Symmachiella dynata: one gene and its partner. Each later gene encodes a partner of the first gene's protein in a complex. Links are inferred from orthologs where the notes say so. Each region holds a gene or a part of one and is shown on either strand. Other genes may lie near its edges.

Region 1 (15,654 bases):
GACGCAGCTCGCAATTATTACGAACGCACCTACAAACAATATCGTGGATCACACGAAGCTGTCGCGGCGCAGTTGTGGGCGGCGGACATTTTGAGACGGCAGGATTTTCACGAAAAGGCGCTGGAGACCTACCACGATGTCCTGCGGCAGGTACACAACCCGAGCGACTTCAGTAACAAATGGATCGACGTCAAGGTATTTCGCGGTGTGATTTTGGATGCCTGGAATTCCTGGAACGAGATGCAGTTGTATCAACACTCGATCGCGCTTTCCGAACACATGGCTCCACTGTTTCCTGCGGCTTTGGCCCGGGAATATGCGGCGTTGGCAAATCAAAAAGCTGCGCAGCATCTTGAGGATCAACTCGCGGTTGCCGACAACCAGAAACGTCAGCAACGACAAAGCGAACTCGAAAACCGCTGGGTACGTAGCGGGCAAGCCTTCGCACTCCTGGCTGCCGAGCGAAAGACGTCTGCCGAATATCCCACCGATTTGTGGATGGCGGCAGAGCACTTCTTGAAAGGGCATGACTATCAAAGTGCCGTGAACTACCTCACGTTGTTTCTGAATACGAATCCCACTAAGCAGTTGCCCGCCGCCTTGGTGCTCAAGGGTCGGGTCTTGATGCAACTGCATTTGTTTGAGGATGCCCTGAAACATTTTCAAAGAGTCATCACCAGTCATCCCACGCATGTCATGGCCTTTCAAGCGCGGCTGTTGATTGGCACGTGCTATTTCGAAACCGATCGCCATGAATTGGCGGAACAAACTTGGCGGGAAATGTTGATTTCCGACCAACTGACTCCTGCGGCGGAGGAATGGCAAGACGCGTTGTTTGGTCTGGGAAAACTGCTGCATCTCACCTGTGAAGAATTGGCGATGCAAGCCGCGTTGGTGGAAGCGACAGATCAGGAAGCTGCGGAAAAACTGAAATTCACCGCGTATCGGCGCTGGGACGAAGCGATCATCCGGTTGGATGAATATGTCAAACGATTTGACCTCCCGACAAAGGCAACCATCGACCCGCGGCATCGCGAACGAACCAAAATGTTGATGGAGGCTCGCTACTACCTCGCCAAGGCGTGTCAGCGCAGCGCCGAATATCAGCAAACAAAAATGAAAGCCGCTGAAACCGAAAACGCCCGCAACCAGTTTTTCAACCAGATGAAACAACTGCTTGATCAATCCAACAGTAACTATGAGCGGTTGAAGACGGAATTGTTGTTGGCGTCGGATGCGGGCCGCATCGACGCGTTGGGGCGTGAGTTCTTGCGGAACTGTTACTTTGAAATCCCCAACAACTTTTTCAATTTCCAAGACTATCACGGAGCGGTGATTCGTTATCGCGAAGCGGCCGGACGGTATCAAAACCATCCCGATGCACTACGGGCGATGGTCCAGGAAGCGAACTGTTATGACCGGCTCAATCGTCCGTTGGATGCCCGTGGGGCGCTGGCGCAGGCGAAATTTATTTTGGAGCAAATCCCAGATCAGGATTTTCTGGAACACAGCGAAGCGTTGAATAAGGACCAATGGAGAGATTGGTTGCAATGGGCTATTGAATTGCACAATCGACCCTCTGCTTAAAGACCTTCTGCTGAACGATACACGTTCTGTCTCGGCCACCTTTTATTTTTTTCTTGACTTCGAAACCATCCTATGACCGGATCTCCCACGTTCAACTTTGTGCGAATCTTCGCGGCACACCGCGAATGTTGCAGCCGGTTGTTGGAATTGTCCCGCAATCAGGATCGGTTAATCAATGAGGATGACTACACCCAATTGTTGGTCGTCTTGGGTAAGAAACAAAAAGTTTTGAACCAAATGGAAGAGTACGCCAAGCATCGGCCGCGGATTCAAGCTTTGTGGAAGATGCAACGCGATGAACTCGACAGTGAAACACGCCAACAATGTGAGGATTTACTCACCGGCACGGAGTCCGACCTCGCGGAACTCGTCCGACAAGAACAAGCCAGTACCGACCGCATTGAACAACGTCGCGCAGCCACACAACAGGATTTAAAAAACCTCGACCAAGGTGGCCGCGTGAGCGAAGCCTATCGCGATAGCCTGGCACCCGCGACACACCGCCGTTTGGACATCGGACAATGACCAACATTATTTCCACACACGATTCCAGTCGCCGTTTCAAATCAGCTGCATTGAATCAACCCATGGACCATCGAAACGACCACAACCTGAATGCCTCTCCGTTAAAAATCTACGGGGCTGACGTCCGTCAGGAACAGACACTCACCGCGCACGCGCTCGTGGTGGGCGATCAGCTTGACAGCCGTACCGCCGTGGTGGATGGGCTTGTCGAATTCGGCGGACGGGCAACAGCCGTCCATTCGCCCGCCGATGCCGAACTGTTGTTGCGCAGCCAGCAATTTGATTTGGTGATTTACAATGTGCACGAAGATGGCGAATCGGCGGTCGCGGCAATCACCGCACTGGTGACAAGTTCGCAGCCGACCCCGCACATTGTCATCGCTCACACTGCCGCTCCGTTTGCAATGATTGACAAGATGCAATCGCAGCCCTGTGTGGTGATCGCCCCACCCGTGAATCCGGAAATGCTCTGCAGCATCATACAGCAAGTATTGGCGCATGCTGAAATGATTGCGGAGAACACCCGCCTTACGCGACAACTTGCACAACGAGGAACACATGACATCGTCGGAAATAGTGCGGCGATTAGCGAATTGCGTTTACGAACTCTGCGCTGTGCCGATGGGGACGCGCCCGTGTTGGTTCAGGGAGAACCGGGCACCGGCAAGCAATTGGTGGCTCGCGTTTTGCATGATTTGGGATCACGAGCCCATCGTCCCTTCATCACGCTGGATTGTTCAATCTTGACCGCCGCACACTTGGAGCGGGAACTGTTCGGCGACACGGCAGTCGATTCGTTTCGAGGTGGTGAACCGCGACCGGGACGGCTGGACTTAGCGGCCGGCGGCACGTTGGTTGTGCAAAACATCGACGAAATGGCGTTCATGATTCAAGCCGACTTTGCACAGGTGTTGCGCGAGCGGCGGTTTCGCCGTTTGGGAGCAACCGAATACCGTCCGCTGGACACGCACATCATCACCACAACCCGCTACGACCTGAGTCATCAAGCGCGGCAGGGACTATTCCGTGAGGACCTACTCAAGGAAATCGCATCACGGATCCTCCCCACACCCGCACTAAAGAACCATCGCGACGACATCGCAGCACTCACAGAACATTTTCTCCGCAACATCGCTCTCAAACAGGGGAAACCGGCCAAACGTATTCCGGCGGCCACCATGGATATTCTGGCCAACTATGCCTGGCCGGGGAATGTTCAGGAGTTGGAAAATCTGATCGAGCGAGGGTGTGCCATCGACTGCGGTCCTAAATTGACCCCGGAACTGATTCGTCCCTGGTTGGCCGCCCCGACGCAAGACCACAACTCGTCCGAAACCGGCATGTCGCTGAAGGAAATGGAACGCAAACTCATCGAATCAACATTCGCGCGTTTTGCCGGCAACCGCGAAAAAACTGCACAAGCGTTGCAGATCGGTCTGCGAACGCTCTCTGGAAAACTGCGCGATTACGGCTATCCGCCGCGCGGCGGCCCCGGCTCCAATCAACCGTTCAAACGAGCTGCGTAACGAAAGGTTCATGTCATGATCAATTCAATATTGCAGTCCACCACAGTTCCGTTACTGGAACAGGTCGCCTCGTTCACCGAACGCCGCCAAGAAATCTTGGCCGGCAATATGGCCAACATCAACACCGACGATTACCGCATGCGGGATTTGGACGTTAAGAAGTTCCAATCTCTGCTGCGGGAAGCAATTGAACTGCGAAGCCAACCCAAACAATCCCAAAGCCAATACCCGATGCCTCCGTTTCCTTCTCCGGGGTTTCCGGGCGACAGCCAAGCAACACAACCCGATATTGCGGACTTGTTCACACCGGAAGTTTTCGAGGCGGTCCAAGCCCCACCCTACAACTTGACTTTTCAAGACGGCAATAATCGCAGCATCGAAGAAGAAGCGATGGAGATGACTAAAAACGGGATGCTGCAAAGTTACGCGATCGAATTCATCAATGCTCAAATGGCCTTGTTACAGCAAGTGATTTCCGAACGGGTCTAACACTTATTTTTTCTTAACGGCAGAACCATGTTCAAAACACTCGACATCAGCACCAGCGGCTTGACTGCCCAGCGGCAGTGGATGAATACCATTGCGGGCAATATCGCCAACGTGAACACGACGCGCGAACCGGATGGCGGGTCGTATCAGCGGCGGTATGTCAACTTCAGTGCCGACACATCACAAAGTGACGGGATGACCCGCGGCGTACCGGTCTCGTATGAAGTCAAATTGGACGAATCGCCACCGCGCTTGGTCTACGATCCCGGCCATCCCGATGCGAACAAGGAAACCGGAATGGTGGCGTATCCCGCATTTGATATCGTGACCGAATTCGTCAATGCCATCGCCGCCAGCCGCGCGTACGAAGCGAATATATCGGCTGTGGAAATGTCCAAAACCATGTTCAACAAATCGCTGGAGATCCTGGCTTAGTGCTTTGACACCAAGTGCACTGGGGTTCCACTGGCTTGGCCAGTGCAACAACCGACTGCCAGAACGACTGACAAAACACTGGCCAAGCCAGTGGCACACAACTTCCCCTTTCCCCCCTTTTATCGAAACAGACGATGCCCGGTTCCATTGGTGGATTTCAATCGAACTTGTTTCCGGCCATGCCGAAAATGCCGCACGCGCCCATTGGGGGCGCTGTCGGCGGCGCAGCCGGAGCGGACGCGCCGCAGGTCAATTTTCAAGAAGCCTTATTGAATTCCATCAACCAGGTTGGCATGCAGGAAAAGCAAGCCTATGCGGCCATTGAATCGTCGCTCGTCAGTGATGAGGACACTCAAGTCCATGCCATGATGGCTATGAAAAAAGCGGAACTCGCGTTTCGTACGATGATTCAGATTCGCAACAAGATGGTCGACGCCTACAACGAAATCAAGGACATGCGGTTTTAACCGCTGAAAAAAACCGCTGTTGTTCTCACACGCTCTTCACTTCACCTAGAAAACTTCAATAAACGCCATGGACGGCATTCAAAACATATTCAAACAGATCGGCGATCTGTGGCAGTCCTTTAGCCCCAGCCAAAAGGGAACGTACACGATGATCGTGGCGCTGCTGATCGCGGCGCCGCTGGTCTATTCCTACAAAGGCTCGGGATCGGATCACGTCCCGTTATTTCCCGGGATCGCTCTGAAGCCGCATGAGCTGCAAACGGTGCACAGAGCAATGGTTTCTACCGGTTTGTCGGGCTGGGATCTGGAGGGCATCGATATCGTCGTCCCCAAGGGGCGCGAAGCGGAATTTTCCAAAGCACTCGCAGGGCAGGGCGGACTTCCGCCGGAAATCTCGGACATTGTCATCAACGTGTTGCAGGATGAAAGCCCTTGGTCGTCGGGAGATGCACGCAAAGAAAAAACCGAAGAGGGCCGCAAGAAACAGGTCCGCCAACAAATTCTCAACATGGATGGTGTCCAGGAGGCCACGGTGAATTGGCCGCCGAAGGAACGCCAACGATATTTCGGTCAGAGTAAACCCCGTACTGGAATCGTCTCGGTGCGGATGGCGGGGGACCGTGAATTGATGCCGCACGAACGCAAATCGATGCAGGTCTTGGTTGCTGGTACGGTCGGGATTAGTCCCGACAGCGTTTCTGTGATCAACTTGGGCACGAATCGCGCCTACAATCCCCAGGACATCGATTCCAACGATATGTATTTCCAACGCCGCAACGAAGAAGAAACGTTGCTGCAGGAAAAAATTCTCAGCGCGCTGAGTTTCATTCGCGGTGTGGTGGTGACGGTTGCCGTCAAACTAGAAAAAGAAGAAGCCACGACGGAGCGGACCGTTTCCTATGACGCCAAGCCGATCGTGATCGAACAGACGACGTTATCCAAGACTGAAAATTCTCGCGAAAACAAACGCAGTGACCAACCGGGCGTCGTGGGCAATACGCCACTCGAAGTCCGTGCCACGGCCAAACCGGCGCAGGAGCGGGAATTTCAACTCGATGAATCCCAGAAGAACAGCATCACCGGTGGCAAAGAATCGTACGGTGTGATTCAAGGTCTACGACCAGTCTCCTCGACCGCCACGATTACCATTCCCGAAAGCTATTATCGAGAGCGCCTGGCAGACGAAGGTGTCCTTGCCCCGGGCCCCGAGGCTTCGGAGGAAGACAAGGCGGCGTATCAGGCCAAGGTCACGGCTGAAGAAACCAAGATTAAACCGCGGGTGACGGAATTGGTCTCCAAGTTGGTGACCGCTCCCCCCAGCGAAGACCCGACATCGTTGGTCACTGTGATCCGTGCGCCGTGGGCGTCTCCTGAGGTGGTGGAAGGACCAGGAATCATGGATACCGCAGGCGGGATGGTCAACGCCTACGGCCGCAGTGTTGGCTTGGGCCTATTCGCGTTAGCGGCGTTGTTTATGCTCAATCGCAGCATGAAAGCCGTGCCATCCGCGCCGGAACCGGATATTGACGCCATTTTGAATCCTCCCAAACCGGACGAACCAGAAGAACCGGTTCGCGAAGTCGAAGTCCTGCCCCCCTCGCGGCGGGACGATGTGCAACTTCTTGTCAAAGACAATCCCGAGATGGCGGCAGCCGTGTTGAACAAATGGCTCTCCAGCTAATCCATAAACGGAACCTGCATTTGTCGCCTCTTTTATTCTAAATCGACATCGAAATCGCTATGCACCCTACGAACGAATCCCAAATGAAACGAGTGCGTAAGTCGGCCGTCTTGTTGTTGAGTTTGGACCGGACCATGTCCGCCGAGATTCTCAGCCAACTCAATAAGGATGCGATCGAACAGGTTGCGTTGGAAATTGCACGATTAGACGACGTCACCCAAGAAGAACAAGAAGCGGTTCTGGAGGAGTTCTATTTGCAAGGACGAGCGCGTCGGCATATTGAATCCGGCGGGATTGAACACGCCTATGCTTTACTCGAACAGTCAATGGGAAAGGACGAGGCGGCGGAAATTATTGATTCCTTGCGGCAATCCATGAGTTCGGTGCCGTTTGGTTTTATGCATAAAGTCTCGGCGGAGAATGTGATCACCTTCATTATCGAAGAACATCCCCAGACGATTGCGCTGATCATGTCGCACTTGCCGTCGGGCTTGGCTGCCGAAGTGTTGGGGCGGCTGCCTTCGGATAAGCAGTTGGACGTCGTTCGCCGTGTTGCCACGATGGAACAAACCAGCCCGGAGGTGATTCGCGACGTGGAAAGCAGCTTGCACGCCCGGATGCGAACGATGTTTAGCCAATCGATGGAAAAAGCAGGCGGAGTCGGGTCGGTTGCACAAATTCTCAACGTTACGGATCGCATGACGAACAAAGGCATCCTCGAAAATCTCGAACAGGACAATCCCGATTTGGTCGACGAGATCAAACGACTGATGTTTGTGTTTGACGACATTCTCAAGCTCGACGACAAATCCGTGCAATCGCTGCTCAAGGAAGTGGACAACAGCCAATGGGCATTGGCGCTCAAAGGCGCTTCGGAAGACCTCAAAGCGAAAATTATGGGCAACTTGTCGCAACGCGCCGCTGCGATGCTGCAAGAAGAAATGGACTACTTAGGCCCCGTCAAACTCAGCGATGTCGAGGCTATGCAACAACAGATTGTCGACACAGTCCGCCGTTTGGAAGACAGCGGCGAAATTACCGTTGCCACTGGAAACGAAGCGGAACAATTGATCACGTAAGGGCTTTGCGACTGCCGACCAGACGCGGCAAACTTTCTGTTTTCCAGTTCAATCCTATTAACAAAGACACCTCAACCCCATGCCGGCCACACAACCCTCTCGGCTTCTCAAAGCCCACGACGCGCGCAACATTGGCTCAAAGGTCGCGTTCAATTACGAAGACTTGCGCCAACGATGTGATCAGTACATTGAACAGATTAGCGCACAGGCAAAACAAATTTTGCTCGACGCGCGGGCCGAAGCCGAACAATTGCGTGCCGAGGCTCAGGAGCAAGGGCACGCGCAGGGACTTGCCGCCGGGCATGAAGAAGGGCTCAAAGACCAGCAAAAGGCGATCGCCGATAAAGCGGACGAACTGTCGACCGCACGATTAAACGCAGCCTTACCCGCAATACAAGCGGCCGTAGATGCGCTCAACACTGAACGCAACCGTTGGTTGACCACTTGGCAGAACACGGCCATTCAACTCAGTGTGGCGATCGCCGAAAAACTACTGCATGCGGAATTGCAGCAGCGTCCAGAACTCGTGCAAGAGACGATCCGCGAAGCGCTGGAACTAGCGGCTGGTAATCCGCAAATCAAACTTCGTTTGAATCCTGACGACGCGGACCACCTGGGCGACTGGTGCGACGAATTGGTGGCGACCGTTTCCACCGCAGGAACGGCCGAAATTGTCGCTGATCCGCACGTCACCACGGGAGGCTGTGTGGTGGATACCAAACATGGCCAAGTCGATGCACGCCTCGAAACCAAACTCGCCCGCATCGCTCAAGAGCTGTTAGACGATAGCGTCTAAACAACCCAGGTTGAACGCGCCCTCTCCGACAGCAGAGGGGAATATTTTTCCGGCCACTGGCCACCGACCACTCGCCACTTGAAAAGCCACCATCATGCTTGCACTGGAAGAACAAATTCAACGCATCTTGCCGGTCGGACTGTCCGGCAGTGTGACGAAGATCGTCGGGTTGACCGTCGCTGTCAGCGACTTTCCGGCTCCGCTGGGATCGGTCTGTAAAATCGCCACCGAAAGTGGCCGCAGCGTCGAGGTCGAGGTGATCGGTTTTCAAGGCGAGCATACCTTGTTGTTGCCGTACGACGAACTGACCGGCATCCGCCGCGGCAATCGCGTCACCATGGTGCAGAGCGTTCCCGGCATTCGCGTCGGCGACCAATTGCTGGGACGCGTGCTCGACGGTCGGGGGCGGTTCATTGACTCCGGTGTCCCGGCCGCCTTGCCGCATCGTGCGCCGATTCACGCCGAGGCAACCTCTCCCTTAAAGCGGCCGCGCATCGATACCCCTTTGGGAACCGGCGTGCGGGTGATCGATGGATTATTGACCGCCGGCAAAGGACAACGGTTGGGAATCTTTGCCGGCAGTGGTGTCGGCAAAAGTGTGTTGATGGGACAAATGGCCCGAAATAGTACAGCGGACGTGAACGTGGTCGTCCTGGTGGGCGAACGGGGACGTGAAGTCCGGGAATTCATTGAGAAGGATTTGGGACCCGAAGGACTCGCCCGCAGTGTAGTGATCGTGGCGACCAGTGATGCGCCGGCGCTGCAACGCTTGCGGGCGGCGTTTGTCGGAACGGCGGTTGCGGAACACTTTCGAGATCAAGGAAAAGACGTCCTGCTGATGATGGACAGCGTGACGCGTTTTGCGCTGGCCCAACGAGAAATTGGTTTAGCGGCCGGCGAACCCCCGGCAACGCGGGGTTATCCACCGAGTGTTTTTGCCCTGCTGCCGCGACTGCTGGAGCGTAGCGGACGTAACGATCGGGGGAGCATTACCGGTTTTTACACCGTCTTGGTTGAAGCTGACGATGCCAATGAGCCGATCTCAGATACAGTACGCGGCATCCTTGACGGACACATCATGCTATCTCGAAAGCTGGCGCATCAGGCGCATTGGCCAGCGATCGACGTTTTGGCCAGTATTAGTCGGTCAATGCCCGACGTGACGACCGACCAACATCGCGCTGCCTCCGATGGCTTGAAACAACTGTTAGCCGCCTACCGGGAATCTGAGGACCTCATCTCGATTGGAGCGTACCAAGCCGGTTCGAACCAACAGGTCGACGTGAGTTTGAGAATGCGTGAGGCGATTCAACAGTTTTTGCAACAAGGCATGTCCGAATCGGCGGCATTGGACAGCACAATCGAGCAATTGTTGCAGTTGTCCCAAGTCCGTGAATCATTGCTGCAAAACAGTTCTGCAAGTGACGAAACACACGCTGCCTCGGCGTGACGACACGAGATTCAGTTTTCAACCCAATCTGCAAATTTACTAACAGGACATAGTTCTCCCAACGCAATTTGAGATAAGTCACGACCGTGCCGAAATTCCAGTTCAAACTCGAAACATTGCTCAACATGCGTTTAGGACGACGGGACCAATGCCGCCAGGCATTGGCGACAATCCTCAGCCACGACGCGGAGTTAGCAGCCCAAATGCAGCGCGTTGTGCAGCAACGTCTCGGGCAATTGCAGGAACTGCGCGATCTGAATTCGTCACGCAACATGAACATCGATGCCACAGCGGCGCGACGGTACTATGCCGGGCAACTGACGTCGGAAATCGCTGGGATCGAACATCAACAAAGCCTCGTTGCTGAGCAACTGGAAATCTGCCGCCAAACACTCGTCAAAGCAGATCAAGATGTCAAAGCTCTGGAGAATCTGAAGGAGAAGCAACAGGCGGAATTTATGCAACTCCAAGAACAGCGCGCTCAACGCGAACTCGAGGACAGTTGGTCCGCCACGAATCGAGATGAGGTGCCATTATGTTAAAAACCGGCATCGTGATCTTCGCCTGTTTCTGCATTGCAACCGTCATCACCGAAGCAGTCGGTTTAGGGGTGCTTTGGTCGCGGGGACAACTCAATCAGCGGACGTTTCGAGAAATTGAAGTCATTCTGACCGGCTCGGATTTGCTGGGTATCGACGTCCAAGACAACGAACAAGAAACGCGGCAACTCTCGCTGGATGAGATCAGCGAAAAACGGGTGACTGCGATTTTGGGCATCGAAAAACGCGAAAACCTTGCCAAACAATTGTTAAACGACGTCATGAAATTTCGCGATGAAGTGACCGCCGAGCAAAAGGCGTTGATCAAAGACCGTGAATCGTTCAATGCTGAATTGCAGCAGGTCAACGAACGAAACACGGCCGAAGCCACGGAACTGGCGCGAGGCATTCTTTTGGCCTCTTCGCCCAAGGTTGCCGTCGATCGTTTGATGGAATTGACCGTTGAGGAAGACGTCATCTTGCTACGAGGTATGCCTGACGAAAACATTGCGAAGATACTCAAGGAATTTAAAACAGGACTGGCACAGGAACGAGCACAACGCGCACGGCTTATCTACGAATCGATTTATCGCGGCGAACCAACCAGTTCCGTGATCAACAAACACTCCGAAAACGGACAACCACAGGTAGCCACCCCGGCCGGCTAGCCAACACAAATGGCACATGGCGAAATCGTCACGGACGATAGAGCGGGTGCACCGAATGCGTCGTTCGAAATCGTTGATCGGAAACCGACCCGCTGACAGGAACAAGAGTTATGTCCTCGGATAATTTTAACTTTTCGATCGATGCACTTCCGGTTTCGGCACCGGCAAAACCTTCGTCGCTGGACACGTCGGCAAACCGCAGCGATTCCACGCAGAGTGGGTTTCGCGATGTGCTGTCTGGTTCGATGGACGAGACCCGTCAATCCCGGCGGAACGAACCTCGCGATGACGCGCCATCGTCGACGCGCGAAGCCGCGGCACAGAAGCCGTCGGCAGAAGACCGTTCTTCTGATTCAGCGCGGCAGCGCCCAGAGATCCCCGCGGACTCAAAACGCGCCGAGGCGCAAAACACCAGCGCCGATGAACAGGTTTCAACCGAACCGACTGAACCGACCGAAGCGGCGACGGATGCCGGTCAGCAGCCTGCCGACCCGCCAAAAGCGGCTGAAGGTGCGCCGCCGGCAGAATTCGTGGCAACGCTAATGGCGACGCAAACCACAACCGCGAATGTGGATTCCGAAACGACCGCTTCCTCTTTTGAAACAACCACGATTACCGTACAACCGCCTCCACAAGGTCTGGTGACCGCTTTAGCTGCCACAGGCAATGGATCCGCCAACTCGCCGTTGACCAATGATCAACAAGCGGATGAGGGGACCGGGCTGGAATCTGCAGCGGAGGAAACAATAACGGTCAATCAGCCGGCAAATGCGACCGGGGCGGGCGGGCAACCGGTTGAGGCGGCTCAACCGGCGATCGAGAATCCAGCAGCCTCCCAAGTGGCTACGACAACACCCGCCAGCGAAACGGCTTCCTCGTCGCCGACAGAGAGTCGTCCAGCGCCCGTTTCACCGCCAACGACGGAGCCTCAAGTCTCGGCTGGTCAGAATGCAGCAAACAATGTGTCGGAGACCAATGAACCGCCAGTCGCGCAGAAAAATTCTCCACAACAGCCAACCGAAACATCTCAAACCGCGCAGCAACAATCCGTCGTTGAAAATACAAATGGATTGGCAACTGCGGACGAGGGGACCGATCCACAGCCTGCCTCACCGCCGACAACAACGGCAGGCAGTTCCGCAAAAAACTCTGAGACCTCCGAGACAGTCTCTTCCGACAAAGCCGGGCCGCAACAACCGCTGGATACTTCAATGGACGGTCAGCAATCGCAGAGCGGTTTGTCCGACGATCAATCACAGCAGCAATCGAGCAACACAGCGTCGTCTACCGATTCGTTGACGAAGACGGGAGAATCAGCGGGCGTACAAAGTCCACTTGTCGCAGTTGATGATTCGGCGACCGGGCAGGAATCGACGGAATCGGTCCTGGGCGGACCCGCACCCAGTTCGCAGCAGTCGGATGTCTCACGAACTGTCGGGACATCTACGACCACCACAGTGGAGACGGCTGTGGATGTTCAGCGACCTGATTTCGCCATGCGCATCGCCAACGCAGTCCGTACCTCTGCCGAAAACCGCCAAGAGGTCACCATGCGCCTGACGCCGCCGGAACTGGGGGCGTTGCGTATTGAGGTCGCCGTGGAACATGGAAAAGTCTCAGCCCGGATTGATGCACAATCGTCGGCGGCCCAGAAAATCCTCTTAGACAGCTTACCGCAATTGAAGGAAGCCTTGGTCCAAAACGGGGCGAGTGTGGAACGCATTGAGGTGATGCTGGCCGACAACTCGCCCAATGACCAAGGGGGCGCTCTGGGACAGGGATTCACAGAACAAGGCGAACGAGGCCAAGGGCCACAGGACCAAACGACTTACGGTGAAGACGATCGCAGTGCGGCTGAAGGCGAAGAGATAGCGGAAACCGCAGCGCCGACGGCTCAAGGAATCACACGAAATCGCGGCATACTTGAACTGGATATCACCATCTAAAGACCGGGCGGAATCCGGGACTTCGACTCGCAAGATCGTCAACCGAAGACACAACGTTTTACATTGGCTGTTCCACAAATGGTTGATCCATTTGTTTATTGAATGTCAGCCGGCGACATAGAAGGCCGGCTCTCGGAAGGAACCGATCATGGATGTCAATACAACCACAAGTACCAGTGCTGCGTCGACGGCCACGACTGTCGAATCCGAGAAAACGGGTTTTGCAGCACTGAATGCCGACGATTTCATGAAGTTGTTATTAACGCAACTTCAGAATCAAGATCCCTCGGAGCCTACGAGCAACGAAGAGTTGCTCAACCAGCTCTCCTCCATGCAGAGTTTGGCCTCGAGTATCGAACTAGGCGACACGCTCAAGGATATCGTCTCCAACCAGCAATTGACTGACGGTGCCGCGTTTTTGGGATCGTACGTCACAGGCGACAACGACCAAAATGTCGCCGTGGATGGGGTTGTGGACCGCGTCGTTATGCGAGAGGGATCTGCCTATCTCGGAATCGGCGAGCAAGAAATCCCAGTGCGGAACGTCACACAGGTGAACGCGCTGTTCGCCCAATAACGATTCCTGACTGAATTGAATCGAACTCCACCGTCGGCTGAACTTTCCTTCGGCACGCGGTGGTTTTTGCTGCGCGCTAGTCTTTGAAGCGCGGTAGTCCTTGATGCGCTGTGACGAAGTGGAGCTAGCGGACTTCCTAGATTACCAGGTTCCCCGGACCGTCATTGCCCAGACAATTGTACCGGCTGCAAAATATCCGGTCGATAAAACGACTGTGCGAAATTGTTCCGCCCTGCGGAGTCACATTTCGCGCTGAAAACAATTGTCACCTGTCTCGACCGAATGATTGGATTGGTCGAGCCGAATTGTCATGCTAGACCGTGGGGGGTCATTATGGGTCTTACGTCCGCGTTGAATACGTCTTTGAACGGCTTGTCTTTGAACGAAACCGCGATTGATGTTTTAAGTAACAATATCGCCAACGCGGGGACCAACGCGTTTAAGTCGTCTCAGGTTCAGTTTTCGACGCAGTTGGCCCGTACGCTCAGTTTCGGTTCGCGTCCCACTGCGACCAACGGCGGTACCAACGCCAAGCAAATTGGTTTGGGAGCCACGGTCGCGGCGATTATTCCCGACTTCAGCCAAGGGAGTATCACGAATACAACGACACCGTCGGACTTGGCGATTCAAGGCGATGGTTTTTTCATCGTCGAAAGCCAGGAAGGCAATGTCTATACGCGGAATGGGACGTTTCGTCTCAATAGCGAGAACGTGCTGACCAATAGCCAAGGACTGCGGGTGCAAGCTTATGGTGTGGATGACGATTTCAACATCATCAATACGGAATTGAAGGGCGTGCAAATTCCGCTCGGTGAACTGAGTATCGCTGAAGCCACCGAAAACGTGGTGATGAGTGGAGCGCTTTCTCCGCAAGGTGAAATTGGTACGCATGGGACATTATTGGAAACGGCCCCGTTGGTCATCGATGGCGCCGGAACGGCGCTCACGTCCACGGCGACGTTGCTTTCAGACGTCCGCTTAGCGTCCGATCCAGCGACGCAATTGTTCACGGGCATCCCCGCCGATTTGGAGCTGACCGCAGTCAAAGGGGGGCGAACCCTCGATACGAAGACATTAGCGGTCACAGCGACGACGACCGTCCAGGACTACATGGACTTTCTCGATCAAACCCTGGGACTGCAGTCGAACGGAGTGCCCACCGATGCCGATGGCATTGCCGTGGGCGTCGACCTCAGCGGCGGCATGATTCGTGCTAAAGGCAACCGCGGCTCCGTCAACGACATTTCTGTTCCCGTGGGTTCGATGGTCATGAACGGCGGTGTTGTTGGATTAGATGTTCCTCGGAATGGCGAAGCCGCCGATGGAGAAAGCACGTTCACCACGTTCGTTGTCTTCGACTCATTAGGCGAAGCGCTGACCGTGCGGATGAGTGCCTACAAAGAAGCTGAAACGACCAGTAGCACGACGTTCCGCTATATTTTAGAAAGCGATAACAACAGTTCGGGGATCCCCGGCGATGTTGATATTGCTTTGGGAAGTAGTACGGTGGTCTTCGATAGTGTGGGGAACGTCGCCGACCAACCCAACAACTCATTCTCAATCGATCGGAACGGGAGTGCCGCCGTCAGTCCGATGGTGTTTGAGGTCGACATGTCGGCGATCTCAGGGATTTCGTCCTCGGGAAGTAACCTCAACCTGAAATCACAAGATGGTTCCAGCCCCGGTGTATTAACGAGCTTCGTGATCGACGAACAAGGGGTGATCAACGGTGTGTTCGACAACGGTGTCATCCGGACGTTGGGGCAGGTCGTTCTGGCTCGTTTCACCAATCCAGGCGGCCTGTTACAAGACGGTGGCGATACATTTCGGGAAGGGGTCAGTTCCGGGGAACCGCTGGTGAGCACCCCGGGAACGTTCGGTGCCGGTAC
Region 2 (15,846 bases), 5.7 Mb from region 1 along the record:
GGTGACCCCGGCATAGACCGCCTGCGTACTAAACCGTTCCCCGCTCGATGAAGTGAAATCTAACTCAACGTCTCGAATGTTAAGTTTGTCGACAATCCACCATTGAGGCGTCGGTTGCATCGGATTAGAGCCTTGACCGCATGGTTACCGTTTCCGCCACAACGTTGTGCGCGGGTCTCCTGACCCCGCACTTAACCGGACCGTAGGTCTCCCGTCACATGACAATGCGTTTCAACATCCGGACAAGCAGGTCTGCCATGCGCTCTTTAAATACCACTACCGTATACGACCTCGCCACGCATTCAAATGGGGAAGGGCGAAACCAACAGACATTACGTTGTAGGTCTCGCCAATGGTCTGGGGTGTAATAAGCCTCATAGGGTCCGGCTGTACACACAGCTGACCCTACTTTTGCGGTGGGGTGCCAGTTAGCCGCAGGACAAAAAAGCCTCACGCAAAGCCGCCAAGTTCGCAAAGAAATTTGCGACGTCGATGCGCTTAGGCATCAGCTTGCGTAAATCGCGTCCAACTGACGGAAACAATTCTCTCACAGAAACGGCATCCCCGCCACGCCGCCATCGATCATGAATGAGATGATCCCCGTATCGCCTTTGCGATCTTGGCGGCTTTGCGTGAGTATTATTCCATCGCTCGGAAGTTGTGCGCGGGTCTCCTGACCCCGCACTTAACCGGACCGTAGGTCTCCCGTCACATGACAATGCGTTTCAACATCCGGACAAGCAGGTCTGCCATGCGCTCTTCAAATACCACTACCGCTTTCGCCAATCCACTCCCGACATCTCAGCCAGCGCCAGTTGCAACGCATGCGTGCCGTCGCGGCCGTGGCCGGTGGCTTGGACGGAGAGATATAGCTGGTGCGCCAGCGCCAAGCCGGGGAGGCACAGGCCCATCCGTTTGGCTTCGGCCAGGGCGATGCCCATGTCTTTGATGAAGTGCTCGACGAAGAAACCGGGGTCAAAGTTGTTGTCCATGATGCGTGGGCCGAGATTCGACAGCGACCAACTTCCCGCTGCACCCGTCGCCACCGATTGCAAAACCGTTGGCAAATCCAAGCCCGCTTTGTGACCATACAGCAACGCTTCGCAGACGCCGATCATGCCGCTGGCGATCAGCGTTTGATTGACCATTTTCGTGTGCTGCCCGGCGCCGGCGGGGCCTTGATGCACGATCGTTTTGCCCATTGCTTCCCAACAGGGATTCAGCGCTTCGACGACTTCTTTGTCGCCGCCGATCATGATCGACAACCGCGCCTCTTTCGCACCCACGTCGCCACCCGAGACCGGGGCATCAACGCTGTGCACGCCTTTCGCTTGCGCGGCTTCGGCGATTTCAATGGCTAGCGACGGTTCGCTGGTGGTCATATCCACCAGCACGTTGCCCGCCTTTGAACCGGCCAGTGCGCCGTCTTCGCCCAACATCACTTCCCGCACATCGCTGGGAAAACCAACAATCGTGAAGATCACATCCGAGGCTTCGGCAACTGCTTTGGGCGAATCGGCCCAGACAGCCCCTTTGGCAATCAGCGCGTCGGCTTTGCTTTTCGTGCGAGTATAAACGGTGGCTGCGAAGCCGGCGTCGATCAGGTGCCCGACCATACTTTGGCCCATTACACCGGTGCCGATCCAACCCACTTTTGTCGTGCCGGGAGCAATTGTTGGTACACTCATCGTTGGTATCTCCTTTGAACCGACTTGTAGTTAAACCCGCTCGCTAAGTTTCTGTAGGGCAGGCTCCCGCCTGCCGCGAATGATGACGGCAGGCGGGAGCCTGCCCTACTTTATGTTCAACGTTCGACGGTCACAACTTGTTAAAACTGCTGCAGGAATTGCACGTCGTTGGTGTAAAACTCGCGGATGTCGGGGATGTTGTGCCGTCGCATGCAGAACCGTTCCACACCCATACCGAATGCGAAGCCGGAGTATTTCTCAGGATCGTAGCCGACTGAACGCAGGACATTCGGATCGACCATCCCCGCGCCGCCAATCTCCAACCAATCATCGCCCCAGCTCATGTCGACTTCCACCGAGGGTTCGGTGAAGGGAAAGAACGAGGGCCGAAAGCGGACATGCACGTCATGCCCCAAGTAAGTTTGCGCGAACAACCGCAACACGGTTTTCAGTTCGGCCATCGTCACCGATTCGCCGATCATCAAGCCTTCCATTTGATGGAACATGCAGGAGTGCGTGCGATCCATCGTGTCGGGGCGGTAGACGCGGCCCAACGAAATAATACGAATCGGCGGCTCGGTCTGTTCCATCACGCGAATCTGCACGGTCGATGTTTGACTGCGCAATAACAACGGCCCGCCGGCCGCGGTCTCTGCCGTTGCTAGATAGAAATTCTCCAGCGGGTCCCGAGCCGGATGGTCGTCGGGGATGTTGAGTGCTTCGAAGTTGTGGTGTTCGTCCTCGATCTCAGGACCGGAGGCGACGGTGAATCCCATCCGCCCCATGATCTCTTTGAATTCATCAATCGTCTGCGTCAGGGGATGCCGGTTCCCCAATCGCGGCACCGCACCGGGCAGGGTGATGTCGAGCCCTGCGGCAGTCGTTTTCGGGGCTGAGAGCTGTTTCTTGTATTCATCGTAACAGGCGGTCACTGCTGTTTTGACTTCATTGAACAGCTTGCCTAGGGCAGGGCGGTGTTCCGGGTCTGCCTTACCTAATAACGATTGCAAATCGCGGAGCCGGCCCTTTTTGGCGCCAAGAAACTCAACCCGAATTTTTTCCAAGACTTCAGGAGAAGTCGCTGCTTCAATGGCAGCTTTTGCCTCCTGAGCGTACTCGTCGAATTTCTGCTTGACGGATTCCATCAGAGGTTTGGCCGTTTTGATGAAGGTTTACGGAAATCGGAGGGAGATATCATGGGACCGAAATAAATCGATCCCCGCGCGTCTTTGCAGGCGGCGGGGACCGAGGAATTGCGTGTTCGGCAAATGAGCATGATGACCAGCAAGTAGCCGGCAGCCGGTTTAAGCGGCAGCAGCGACTTGAGCCTGTGCCAGTTCGACCAGTTCGTCGAAAATCTGCGGCTCGTGGATGGCCAACTCGCTGAGCGATTTGCGGTTCAGGGCAATCTCGGCTTTGAGCAAGCCGTTGATAAACCGGGAATAGCTCATGCCCCGACTGCGGCAAGCGGCGGTGATCCGCGTGATCCACAGTCTGCGCATATCACGTTTCCGCACGCGGCGATCGCGATACGCAAATGCCCGTGAGCGGACGAGGGTTTCCTTGACCGTACGGGTCAAGTTTTTACGGCCCCCGAAATTACCGCGGGCCTCTTTGAATAACCGTTTTTTGGCACGCCGACGAGCGGCGCCTTTGCGAACTCTCATGACTCTAAACTACCTGTTGTCTAAATTGTGCAGCGATGTGGCTCGAGCGGATTTCCGGGAGTGCGTCCCGGCCCATAGATCTTCTGTATTGCCCAGCATGAATTGCCCAGGGGAAATTCCCCCCGCAAAATTGTTCTGCAAAGGCGAAGCGAGCCTTGGCGCCTTGTCCACCAAGGTGGCCCGCCTTCAATCCAATACGGCAATTCTGAACACGTGCGTCGTTAACTGCTTGGCCGCAAAGCGGCTTGGATCAGCTTCGCCTCGGCGCCGACGAGCACACCATCCTGGCGCAAATCGCTTTTACGCTTCGAGGTCTTTTTCCCTAAGATATGTCCACGAAAAGCCTTGCGATGCTTGGCTTTCCCTGTAGCAGTCACTTTGAACCGCTTCTTAATTCCCTTGTGTGTCTTCTGCTTGGGCATGATCCCGCCGCCAGAGTCTATGAAAAATTGGTTTGAATATCTTCAGAAGTCGCGGATTATAGCGGACTTCCGTTTCGGAAAGCCAGCCTGCGCGTGCAAAAAAACGTCTGCCGCTCGAGGAATCTCTAGCTGGACCCCGAAAATCACCCCGCAATGATCCATCTGATCGGCACAGATGCCTGATCAACCGTTGGATTTCACCGCTGAGTCGCCGAAAACCGTAGAATCTGTTTCAAAACCCGGTTGCGGATGTTCCAGGAACTTGCTGATCAGTCAACAGGACACGCCAGAGGGTTTTGAAACGATTTCTTGTCTCCCACCGAGGTTAGGACGCCCGCGGAGCCAAGATTGCGCTCATCTGGTTCCGACCTTCCATGCTAGGAAATTTTTCAACTTTCGCGATGTCGTCCAAGTTTTCGATGATGCTATTCAGGATCTCCATGCCCCGATCCTTGTGCGCCAATTCTCGGCCGCGAAAAATGATGTTCACCTTGACCTTATCACGTCCCTGCAAAAACGTGCGTGCACGTTTGACCTTGAAGTCGATGTCGTGGTCGCCCGTTTTGGGGCGGACCCGAATTTCCTTCAGTTGGACGTGATGCTGCTTGGAGTTTTTGGCCAGCCGTTTCTTCTGTTCGTACTTAAACTTCCCGTAATCCATAATGCGGCACACGGGAGGACGTTCGTTCGGAGCAACCTCTACAAGATCCAGGCCTTCGTCATACGCAACTTGCTGTGCGTCGGCTGTGGGGATGATTCCCAGCATTTCCCCCGTATGACTCACAACCCGCACTGGTGTAATGCGGATTTGATCGTTGAGTCGATGACTTGTGTCGATAGTTTGTGTCCTTTTCAGTTTGAACTAGGCAACTCATGGTAAAAAATACGTCTGAACTTTTATTGCGCCGCAGCGCCTAGATATGCGTCTACGACACTTCTCGAATTGTCAGGTGTCACAGCCCGATATGCGGGCCATAACGATCTATTCGTCAAACCCGCACCGTTCTTAGCAACCTGACAAGCAAGAACGATTGTACTACTCTGGGGATATTTTGACCCCTAAACCTCACTCCGTCAAGGACTTGCCCACGACATCTTACGCCTTGCCGGAGAAAAATATCTGTGCAGGACACCTCCCAGAAGCCCCGCTGTTGGCTAAATGTCATGTCGCTGCTTGCGCCTGCGGTGGTTTTGTTGCTGCGATACTCTTCAGTTTTTCCTCGACAACATCCTCAGGCGCACGGATCGCTTTTCCAATCTGTACGGCGGTATACCCTTTGTAGGAGCCGGGTTGCGCGTAAAACTTTGGCACGCCCTCAATGTCGACCTGCAAAGGTTCCGATTTTTCTGTGCCGGTGGGAATCACATCCCCGACAGCCATATTCAGCAGGTCACTGTTGGTTAAGTGTGTCTCTGCCAATCGAACCACCAGTTTGACCTTTGCATGATTAACCCCCGTTTCAAGGTTCATCGACTGCCGCGCATCGGCCTGTTTTTGTGTGTAGGTGGACCAGGCGTTGGACGAAAATTTGCCGGCCAACGGTTCGATGGTATTAAACGGGATGCACAAATTCATGATGCCCCGCATTTCCCCCATCGTAATTTCAAAGCTGATCAACACGATGACTTCGTTGGGCGGCACGATCTGCACCAGTTGCGGATTGCTCTCGACCTGACTGATTTTGGGGTCCAATTGACAAATCCGTGCCCAAGCATTTTTTAAGGCTTCGATGGCCAAGTTGGTGATGCGGCTGGCCAGTCGCACTTCGATTTCTGTGAGCGGCCGTCCCGGCAATTTCTGTGTCGATTCCCGTCCACCCCCCAAGAGTCGATCGATGATCGGAAACACAATGGACGGGTTCAGATCAAGAATGATATGCCCTTCCAACGGTTCGGCAGTCAGCAAATTAAAGCAGGACGGGTTTTCTAAACTGTATACGAATTCGCTGTAGGTCAATTGGTCGACGCTGATCAGTTTGACTTCCACAATCGTCCGCAGCATCCCGCTCAGCGCAGCCCCGAATTCCCGGCCAAAACCTTCGTGCAGCGCTTGGAACCCCCGCATCTGCTCTTTGCTGACGCGTTCGGGGCGTTTGAAGTCATAGATGCTGACTTGGGAATTCGGATCATCCGCGCGCTTTTGACGGACCTGCACACCCGGATCCAGCGCTGATAACAGCGATTCCACTTCTGATTGGCTGAGTACGTCTGCCATCCTTGGCCTCCACCCATTGCCGTCTACCGATTCGAGGAGTACCTTACTCTCGAATCTGTCCCGCGCCTTGCACGAGGTATTTGTAACTGGTCAATTCCCGCAAACCGCACGGCCCGCGAGCATGAAATTTATCGGTGCTGATGCCAATCTCGGCTCCCAAACCGAATTGACCTCCATCGTTGAATCGCGTGCTGGCATTCACAATCACCGCCGCCGAATCAACTGCCGCGCAAAAACGCCGCGACGCCGCTAAGTCGTTGGTGACGATCGCCTCGGTATGCCGCGAACTGAACTCTTCGATATGATCGATAGCTGCCTGCAAGTCATCGACCACCTTGATGGAAATAATCAGGTCTAAAAACTCATCAGCAAAATCCTCGCGTGTCGCCGGGACCGCACCCGGCATGAGCGGTAACGAACGTTCGCAACACCGCATCTCGACACCTTGCTCGGCGAACTTTGCCGCCATTTTCGGCAGAAACGTCTCCGCCACCTCGCGATGTACGAGCAGGCTTTCGGCCGCATTGCAGACACCGGGGCGATGGCATTTGCTGTTGATCACGATTCGCAGCGCCGCATCCAAATCCGCTGCCGTGTCCACATAGACGTGGCAATTTCCGTCGTAGTGTTTAATGACCGGCATTGTCGCTTCAGCGGCGACCCGTTCGATCAATGCTTTGCCGCCCCGTGGAATCGTCACGGAGATCTTGTCACTCTGCCGCAAAAAATGCCCCACCGCGTCTCGATCGGTTGTTTCCACGAGTTGCACAGCCTGCTCCGGCAACCCAACATCGCTGAGCGCTTCTTGCAGAATGGCATAAAAAGCCTGGTTGCTGTGAAAGGCCTCTTTGCCTCCCCGCAGAATGACCGCATTGCCGCTTTTGACGCACAGCGCGGCCGCATCGACTGTGACATTGGGCCGCGATTCGTAGATGAAAAAGACCACTCCCAACGGAACGCGGACTTTGAGAACCTCCAACCCGTTGGGGCGGATGTTGCTGTCGATGACCTCTCCCACCGGATTGGGCAACGCAACGACTTCCTCAAGCGCTGTGGCAATTCCTTCCAATCGCTCGGGGGTGAGCCGCAATCGGTCAACGGCTGCCGCATTCAGTCCGTACTCCGGTGCCTGGGCAATATCCTGTTCGTTGGCGGCCAAAATCTCGTCGCCACGCGCACGAATCAACTCCGCCGACCGGCGCAGCCAATCATCCTTTTGCCCCCCGCTCGCCAGCGCCAGACCCCGCGCAGCTTGTTGCGCACGTTCAGCGACTTCGCGCGTGTACGATTTTAAGTCCGGTATTGTTGCTGTTGTCGCTACATTCACCGCTGTTTCCACCCGTGTTCCGCTTGTCTTAAAACGTCTGTTTTGAGATCAGCCTGCGCAGAGACCTTCCACGCGTGCATTGATCAGCACTTTCTGGCCTAGCAAAATTGACCTCGATTGCTTCATCAGTGAGTATCGAGAAACTCCGACTTTCTGTCAACGCGGCTTAGTGCCTGCCTAGCCGCTGCGCAGGCACAATATTCCGTCCCAATAGACACTGAAATGGCTGTACGGGTTCCCTCACTGTGTATCGGGGCGGTCCTCATTTGGACTTGTTCCGGAGCCAATCGCAGCGGATAATTGGTGAAGTAAACCAAGAAATGCTGTTTTTTCGAGAACAAGCCCCCATGTCTCACGCAGTCGACTCCATAGCCGCCGACTGGACCGCGGTTGACTTAGCGGCACGCTACGGTGCAATGCCGCTATCTCGTATCCGCCTCCCACACGACTCCGACCCAGCCACCGAGGAGGACGTGGTCGACATTCATGACCGCGAAAATCGTCTGTATGAGCTGGTCGACGGCGTTTTGTTGGAGAAAACCATGGGAACCTATGAGTCGTATATTGCGATGTTGCTTGGCCAGTTCCTCGGCGATTTCATTCGACAAAATAATCTCGGGATTCTATTGGGGGCAGACGGCATCTTACGGCTCGCGCCCGGTTTAGTCCGGATTCCTGATGTCTCCTTCATTGCTCGGCATAAACTTCCCGACGGCAAAGTCCCACGCACGCCTGTGGCGACTTTGGTGCCTGATTTGGCGATCGAAGTCATCAGCAAAGGCAACACGGCCGAGGAGATGCAGGAGAAACTCCGCGATTATTTCGAGGTCGGAGTCCGTCTTGTGTGGTACGTCGACCATTTGCGGAAACAGGTTCGCGTTTACACAGCGGTCGATCAGGAACAAATTGTCGGCATCGAGGAAAGTCTCGACGGCGGCGATGTGCTCCCCGGATTCACATTGCCCGTTGCCAGCATCTATGCCGAATGAAATATTCAGCTGCAGTGTGATCTCAAAAGTCACCGAGTCATGCTGCGGGACTTAGAGACCCGGGAGTGGATATTCCGGCACGCTGAGTCCTAAGCGGCCCACTTCCTTCAAGCGTTGCCAGCCGCGCGTGACCAACTCTTCTTCGCGGCGGCGGGATTCGTCATCCATGTGACATTTGCTGAAATCGCCCTCAACCGTGACCGGCGGGAATTTGTCGTCGACAATGAACTGCGATAGTACGGGATTGCAGTGGAGATGACGCTCGGGTTCGCGATGCAGTGCTGCGATTTCTACGCGGCCGATCACATAGCGCAAATACAGATCGCTGTCCGTGATACCCGGAACGGCTTGGCCGCAGACTTCGCACAAGTACCCTTGATCGCATTTGGCCATAGCAAGTTAACCGTCCGCCTCATCGAATTCGTCAAACTCTTCGGCGAGTTTCTCGACAATGTCCGGCCGGTCATCCAAGGATTCTTCAATGGCGTATCGGCCATCCGTCCAACGGAAAAAATCGATCTGTTGGCAACGTCGGCTGCAAAATGGCAATGTCTTGGACTCAGCTGCTTCGACGGCGGAGACAGCTTTATCGCAGATCGGACAAGTCATGAGTTGAATCATCGCACGGATTTCCCGGATTCAAAAACGGTGCATACTGCCAAAACGGCTCCCCGCCAAAATTGTCGCCTCAACACTCGTGCGGCGTCAAGCGCGATTTTCGAAACGGGGGGCGACGAGCAATTTCCGGGGGCAACACCGGTTACGACTCCGGCCGACTTTAATCGCTCGACTTGCTGCTTCCAGACGAACTCGCCTTTGTGTCGGACGTGCTTGGCTTGGATTCGGTCTTTTTCGCCGCTGCGGTCTTATCCGCACTGGCGGCCTTCTTGTACGATTCGCTGCGGTAGTCCGTTTCGTAGAAACCCGATCCACGGAAAATGATTCCGCCGCCCGAACCGATCATCCGCTCCGCTTTTAATTTGCCGCACTCGGGGCATTTGCGGATCGGTTTTTGCTTCATCGAATGGAACACTTCCCACTGATGGTCGCAGCTTTTACAAACGTAGTCGTACGTCGGCATCGCAGTTCCTTTGTCGAGACGTAAAACCTCTTAGCGAGGAAAATGGCCAGCGGTCGGAGCAAACCAGTCCCGGACTACTTGAAAAATGATAGCGGAAAGAGCAACCCACATCCTCCGCGCGAAAACCTCTTTTATTCCACAGCTTTGGAGACAATCACTTTGCTGGGTCGCACCAAGCGGTCGTGCAGGGTGTAGCCTTGCTCGAGCTCCTGAATGACCGTCATCGGGGGATGATCGGCGGAGGGGACTTGTTGCATCGCTTCGTGCTGTTCGGAATTGAACGGCTTGTTGACAGCATCGATCGCAATGACTTGATGCTTGTTCAAAGCATCTTGGAATTGCTTCGCCACCAATTCGACGCCTTCAATCAGTTGATCCAGATTGTGCGTCTGTCCTGCTGCGTCAATCGCCCGCTGGAGGTTATCGAGCGCAGGCAAAATGTCGCGCGACAGTCCGAGCGATTCGTATTTGCGCGCCTCTTCCAATTCGCGACGCATCCGCTTGCGCACGTTTTCGCATTCCGCTTCAGCCCGCCGCCAGCGGTCTAGGTTTGTGTCCCGTTCGGCGATCGCTGCGGCCAACTGCTCTTCGAGCGTTGGTTCTTGATCGTCAGATGCCGCTGCCTCGGCCGCTGTGTTGTCGGGATTTTCGTTGGGTGTTTCGTCTGCCACGAGATTTCTTCCTTACCGATCATCGTCCAGGGAAAGGACCGCCGATTCACGGGGCGATCAATTCTAGGTTTCTTCGTCTTCGCCTGTGAAGTAGTCCTTGAGTGTCTCAAAAAATGACTTGCGATGTGGGCTGACGTGAGCCTCTTCCAACTCCGCCAGCTCGCGGAGCAACTCTTCTTGTCGTTCCGTGAGTTTTTTGGGAACGTCCACTTGGACTTCGACCAACAAGTCTCCCGTCCCTCGTCCATGCGGGTCGGGCATGCCTAAACCCCGCAACCGAAATTCGGTGCCCGTTTGCGTGCCGGCTGGGACTTTCAGGTCGTGCCGGCCGGTCAGAATGGGGACTTCAATTTCAGCGCCCAGCGCCGCTTGTGTATAGGTAATCGGGACCAGACAAGTCAGCGTGTTGCCGTCGCGTTGGAACAACGAATGTTCCTTCACGTGAATGTCCACATACAAATCGCCTCGCGGACCTCCGAGCGCTCCCGGTTCACCTTCGCCCCGCAGACAAAGCTGCATGTCGTTATCGACCCCTGGAGGAACCTTGACCTCCAGTTGCGCCGTTTTTGATTCGCGTCCAGATCCGCCACATTCCTCACATTTATCCCGCACCACGACACCATCGCCGCTGCAGGCGGGACAAGTCGTCTGAATGCGGAAAAAACCTTGCGACTGCACGACCTGCCCGCGACCATCACAATAGTCGCAGGGCTGGGCGATGGAACCGGCTTTGGCGCCGGAGCCGCCGCAAGTCTCACAGTTTTCGTGGCGGCGGACTTCCAATTCTCGGGTGCAACCACGTGCCGCTTCGAGCAACGTGACGGTGATGCCCGTTCTCAGGCTGCGACCGCGCGAGGGACGTCGTCCGGCTCCCGGTTGGCCTGTTCGTGACCCACCGAAAATCCCACCCAGCATGTCACCAAAGGAATCGAAGATGTCATTGATGTCGGTGAAGCCAGCACCGCCCCCCAAGCCTTGCACGCCGGCATGACCGTAGCGATCGTACCGTGCTCGCTTTTGCTCATCCCCCAAGATTTCGAATGCTTCGGCAGCATCCTTGAAGCGTTGTTCGGCCTCTCCATCCCCCGGATTTCTATCGGGATGATTGGCCAACGCCTCCTTGCGGTAGGCTTTTTTTATTTCATCGCCATCGGCTCCCTTTGCCACGCCGAGGACTTCGTAATAGTCGCGTTTCGTTGCCATCACCGCCATGGTTTCACTACAAACTGGAATGACCGCCGTCGCAAGCGATCGATTTTTTCAAGAAGAATGATTCACACTGAGTCGCAATTGTTGATACCCGAAACCAAACTCGCACACACTGCGCCAGCTATGCTCCGCTTGAGCCCTTCTCGAAGTCGAAGCTCGAAGAATCTGCTATTTTTTGTATCGTATTCAGATTCTAGGTTTTGCAATCGCTGATTCACAAAACGGGCCACCGCAAGGGTGGCCCGTCCGGATTTTATGAAAACTCAAAGTGCGCGACTTGTTAGCGGATACTACCTTCAACCGCCTTCTTGTCGCCCCCTTCGAGGTCGTCAGTCCGTGTGACCAAGACTTCGGTCGTCAGCATCAAGCCGGCGATCGATGTCGAGTTCTGGACGGCACTGCGGACCACTTTGGTCGGATCAATGATGCCCGCCTTGAACATGTCGACATATTCACCTGCCTGGGCATTGTAGCCGATGTTCTCGCCTTTTTGGCGGACTTCGTCGGCGATCACCGCGCCATCTTCGCCGCAGTTTTCAGCGATCTGGCGAATCGGAGCCTCAAGTGCTTTGGCCACAATGGCGACGCCGATCTTTTCGTCCCCTTTGGCTTTGACGCTTTTGGCTGCTTCGATCGCCCGCAAGTAAGCGACACCACCGCCGGGAAGAATGCCTTCTTCGACAGCCGCCCGTGTGGCGTGCAGGGCATCTTCCATGCGTGCCTTGGTCTGTTTCATCTCCGATTCGGTAGCGGCTCCGACGGAGATAATTGCCACGCCGCCGGTCAACTTGGCCAGACGTTCTTGGAATTTCTCGCGATCGTATTCGCTATCGGTATTTTCGATTTGAGTGCGGATTTGTTGCACGCGGGTTTTGATCGCTTCGGAGTCTCCGCCACCTTCGATCAAGGTTGTGGAATCTTTGTCGATTTCAACCTTTTTGCAACGGCCAAGTTGATTCAACTCGACCGATTCCAAGGTGATGCCCAACTCTTCGGAGATCAGCGTGCCACCGGTCAAAACGGCCATGTCGGCCAACATGGCTTTGCGGCGATCACCAAAACCGGGGGCTTTGACGGCTGCCACATTCAACACGCCACGCAGGCGGTTGACGACCAGTGCGGTCAACGCTTCGCCGTCAACGTCTTCAGCGACGATCAACAACGGCTTGCTGGATTGTGAAATTTTCTCCAACAGCGGCACGAGTTCCCGCAGGTTCGAGATTTTCTTCTCGAACAGCAAGATATAACAATCTTCCAATTCCACTTTCATGGTTTCGGGATCGTTGACGAAGTAGGGGGAGATGTAACCCTTATCGAATTGCATCCCCTCAGCCAGCGTCAGTGTGGTTTCGTTGCCTTTGCCTTCTTCGACAGTAATCACACCGTCGCGTCCGACTTGCTCCATCGCGTCGGCAATCAAGTCACCCACCGGACGGTCGTTGTTGGCCGAGATACAGCCGACTTGGGCGATCTCTTCTTTACTGGAGACCGGCTTCGACGTTTCGGCGAAATAGGCCAAAACGGCATCGGCCGCTTTTTCAATACCGCGGCGAACGACCATGGGATTTGCTCCCATCGTAATGCTTCGCAGTCCCGCTTCGAACACGGCACGCGCCATAACGGTCGCGGTGGTCGTGCCATCGCCGGCGATGTCGCTGGTTTTGGTGGCGACTTCATTGACCAACTTGGCGCCCATGTTTTCAAACGGGTCGTCCAGTTCGATTTCTTTACTAACGGTCACGCCATCTTTGGTCACGACGGGATTGCCGAAGCTTTTGTCGATCACGACGTTCCGGCCAGTCGGTCCCATGGTGACGGCGACGGTGTCCGCCAGCGTCCGTACTCCGCGCTGCAACTTGAGTTGCGCGCGGTCATCAAAAAGTAATTGTTTCGCCACGCTATCTCACTCCTCGTCGGGGGTGTTTGTAATCTTGCAAATGACCGGATCGATCAGTATCGGATCGATCAGTAATCGACGTGCAGCGATGGAAAAAATCGATCGCCGTCGTCATGTGAACTGGGCAACGTTAGCTGACGATTTTCGCCAGAATATCGCTTTCTCGCAGGACCATGACTTCTTGGCCATCGACTTCAATGTCCGTTCCGCCATATTTGCCGTACAGGACTTTATCGCCAACCGTAACGCTCAACTCAGCGCGTTCGCCCGATTCCAGCAAACGGCCGGGACCGACGGCAACTACTTCGCCGCGTTGGGGTTTTTCTTGGGCCGCATCGGGCAGCACGATGCCGCCGGCGGTTGTGGTTTCTGCTTCCATCACTCGTACGACAACACGATCATCCAAAGGTTTCAACTGCATCTTCTTGTTTGCTCCAAAAATCCGTTCGCCAAGGTTTTCGTTGTTGCTAACACTCGGCTCAAAACCGTATACGCCTGTTGTTGACGCTAAAACCAGCGAACGTGCCGCTCGTTATTTGGTTTTGAAACCGTATTGGTTTTGACACCGTTTTTATTGAAAAGGTCTGCCCCAACGCACGCCATTTCTGCCGGACGCGGGGCTGACTTCATCGACTCATTTCGGACCGACTTCTCATCCTCCCGATGTGCTGATCGTTTCTGAGTCACAGACTCAAACCCCGACACACCGGAAGCTCTGAAGAGCCGATGCTTACATCATTCCGGGCATACCACCCATGCCGGGCATGCCACCCATTCCGGGCATGCCACCGCCCATGCCAGGCATGCCACCCATGCCGCCCATTCCACCGCCCATTCCATGGTCATGGTCGTGCTGGTGGTCGTCACCTTCTTCGGCCGGTTCCTCAACAATGATTGCTTCGGTCGTCAACAACAAGCACGCCACGCTGGCGGCGTTTTGCAAGGCAATTCGTGTCACCTTGGCTGGGTCGACAATACCAAAGCCGAACATGTCGCCGTAGCGGTCATTGAGAGCATCGTAGCCCTCGGACTTGTTTTTCAGCTTGCGAACGTTGTTGGCAACCACCGCACCCTCAGAACCGGCGTTTGCGGCGATGCGTCGAATCGGGATGTCCAACACGTTCTTGACGATCGAGGCTCCGTGGGCTTCGTCACCGACGAGCTTGAGAGCGTCGATGGCTTTGGCACAGCGAACCAACGCCACGCCGCCACCAGGAACAACCCCTTCTTCGATCGCCGCACGCGTTGCCGCCAGGGCATCGTCGATCAGGTCTTTGCGTTCCTTCATAGCCGTCTCGGTCGCGGCTCCGACGTTGATCTGCGCGACGCCGCCAGCCAACTTGGCCAACCGCTCCTGCAGTTTTTCGCGATCGTATTCGCTATCGGTCTCGCCGATTTCGTGACGAATTTGATCGGCACGCCCAGCAATGGCGGCCTTGGTGCCACCACCGCTCACGATAACGGTATTTTCAGCAGTGATACGAACTTTCTTGGCTGTTCCCAAGTCGCTCAACTGCACGTTTTCCAGTTTGAGGCCCAGATCTTTGAAGACCGCTTTGCCACCGGTGAGGATGGCGATGTCTTCCAACTGTGCCTTGCGGCGGTCGCCATAACCAGGAGCTTTGACGGCTGCGATGTTCAAGATGCCGCGGAGCTTGTTGACGACCAGCGTTGCCAGGGCTTCGCCTTCGATGTCCTCAGCAATGATCAACAGCGGCGCGTTCGCCTTGGAAACAGCTTCCAAGAGCGGCACCAGATCTTTGGCGTTGCTGATCTTTTCTTCGAAGATCAAGATCTTGCAGTTTTCCAGCACGCATTCTTGCTGGTCCTGGTCGGTGACGAAGTGCGGCGAGAGATAACCCCGCTCGAATTGCATCCCTTCGACCAGTTCCACTTCGGTGGAGACGTGACGGCCTTCCTCGACGGTGATTACGCCATCGGCGCCCACCTTCATCAGGGCATTGGCCAGAATCGCACCAATCTCCGGGGTGTTGTTCCCCGCGATTGTCGCCACGCGTTCGATTTGTTTTTTGTCGTTTCCGGCGACGGGCTTGGACATCTTTTTGATGTCGCCCACCACCGCTTCGACAGCCTTGTTGATTCCGCGGCTCAGCGACATCGGGTCGCCGCCGGCAGCGATAAACTTGAGGCCTTCCTTGAAGATGGCTTCGGACAAGACCGTGGCGGTCGTGGTTCCGTCGCCGGCGATGTCGCTGGTCTTGGAAGCAGCTTCCTTGACCAACTGCACGCCCATGTTTTCGTAGGGATCCTCCAGATCAATATCTTCGGCAACAGTCACGCCGTCCTTGGTGATCTTGGGACTGCCCCAGCCTTTATCGAGGACGGCATTGCGTCCACGGGGGCCGAGGGTGCTGCCGACTGCTCTTGCCAACTTACCGACTCCCGCCAACAGACTTGCGCGGGCGTCCTCATCGAAATTCATCAACTTCGCCACAGTTTCTCCTCACTACAGGCCAATTTGCGACTGCTGTGATCTAGTCCTCACGGACTGAACTATTAATTTTGTCACGACTGAATATGTCATTGCGAGCCGGTGAGGCTCGCCTTTTCCGTTGGGCGAACGACCTGCAACAGATCGCTCGGGTGTTCCGCACCCGGCTGATCGGTTTTGACCGACCGCGACCGCAAACAGGCAACACATCCCTCGGTCTCCTTCGAA

The links.
Region 2: the proteins of fliG (region 1) and fliM are in contact, whole or in part, in a crystal structure (PDB 4QRM), measured with the Thermotoga maritima proteins. The link is inferred for Symmachiella dynata from one-to-one orthologs. Residues at the interface, in WP_004082903.1 of Thermotoga maritima: Phe122, Ser125, Glu126, His127, Pro128, Gln129, Thr130, Val133, Glu157, Arg161, Leu164, Leu165, Arg167, Ser169, Glu171, Val172, Glu175, Ile176, Asn179, Lys182; in WP_004081085.1 of Thermotoga maritima: Tyr124, Leu127, Asp128, Ile130, Met131, Gly132, Gly133, Pro134, Glu136, Pro139, Arg141, Thr144, Glu145, Ile146, Glu147, Ser149, Ile150, Lys153.

What each region holds. Positions count from the first base shown.
Region 1 is NZ_CP036276.1:125,684-141,337, forward strand. The notes cover bases 6,004-8,791. They hold fliG (flagellar motor switch protein FliG), read left to right. Parts: upstream 6,004-6,793; coding sequence 6,794-7,789; downstream 7,790-8,791. Other genes in these bases: Mal52_RS00440 (hypothetical protein), read left to right, coding at 6,004-6,710; Mal52_RS00450 (FliH/SctL family protein), read left to right, coding at 7,869-8,585; Mal52_RS00455 (FliI/YscN family ATPase), read left to right, coding at 8,680-8,791. Outside these bases: Mal52_RS00410 (tetratricopeptide repeat protein), read left to right, coding at 1-1,587; Mal52_RS00415 (hypothetical protein), read left to right, coding at 1,660-2,112; Mal52_RS00420 (sigma-54-dependent transcriptional regulator), read left to right, coding at 2,109-3,638; Mal52_RS00425 (flagellar basal body rod protein FlgB), read left to right, coding at 3,654-4,127; flagellar basal body rod protein FlgC, read left to right, coding at 4,155-4,562; flagellar hook-basal body complex protein FliE, read left to right, coding at 4,697-5,029; more of Mal52_RS00440, read left to right, coding at 5,097-6,003; more of Mal52_RS00455, read left to right, coding at 8,792-10,035; Mal52_RS00460 (flagellar export protein FliJ), read left to right, coding at 10,122-10,577; Mal52_RS00465 (hypothetical protein), read left to right, coding at 10,571-11,242; Mal52_RS00470 (flagellar hook-length control protein FliK), read left to right, coding at 11,353-13,188; Mal52_RS00475 (flagellar hook assembly protein FlgD), read left to right, coding at 13,337-13,765; Mal52_RS00480 (flagellar hook-basal body complex protein), read left to right, coding at 14,099-15,654. UniProt on the Bacillus subtilis protein: One of the proteins that forms a switch complex that is proposed to be located at the base of the basal body.
Region 2 is NZ_CP036276.1:5,802,636-5,818,481, reverse strand. What follows is about bases 3,967-6,946. They hold fliM (flagellar motor switch protein FliM), read right to left. Parts: upstream 5,993-6,946; coding sequence 4,940-5,992; downstream 3,967-4,939. Other genes in these bases: Mal52_RS21945 (glutamate-5-semialdehyde dehydrogenase), read right to left, coding at 6,036-6,946; infC (translation initiation factor IF-3), read right to left, coding at 4,103-4,633. Outside these bases: Mal52_RS21980 (hypothetical protein), read right to left, coding at 1-120; Mal52_RS21975 (NAD(P)-dependent oxidoreductase), read right to left, coding at 771-1,688; pheS (phenylalanine--tRNA ligase subunit alpha), read right to left, coding at 1,829-2,833; rplT (50S ribosomal protein L20), read right to left, coding at 2,993-3,355; rpmI (50S ribosomal protein L35), read right to left, coding at 3,577-3,777; more of Mal52_RS21945, read right to left, coding at 6,947-7,319; Mal52_RS21940 (Uma2 family endonuclease), read left to right, coding at 7,667-8,308; Mal52_RS21935 (hypothetical protein), read right to left, coding at 8,360-8,701; Mal52_RS21930 (DNA gyrase inhibitor YacG), read right to left, coding at 8,708-8,929; Mal52_RS21925 (FmdB family zinc ribbon protein), read right to left, coding at 9,087-9,389; Mal52_RS21920 (nucleotide exchange factor GrpE), read right to left, coding at 9,521-10,060; molecular chaperone DnaJ, read right to left, coding at 10,124-11,263; groL (chaperonin GroEL), read right to left, coding at 11,550-13,166; co-chaperone GroES, read right to left, coding at 13,297-13,587; groL (chaperonin GroEL), read right to left, coding at 13,897-15,621. UniProt on the Bacillus subtilis protein: One of the proteins that forms a switch complex that is proposed to be located at the base of the basal body.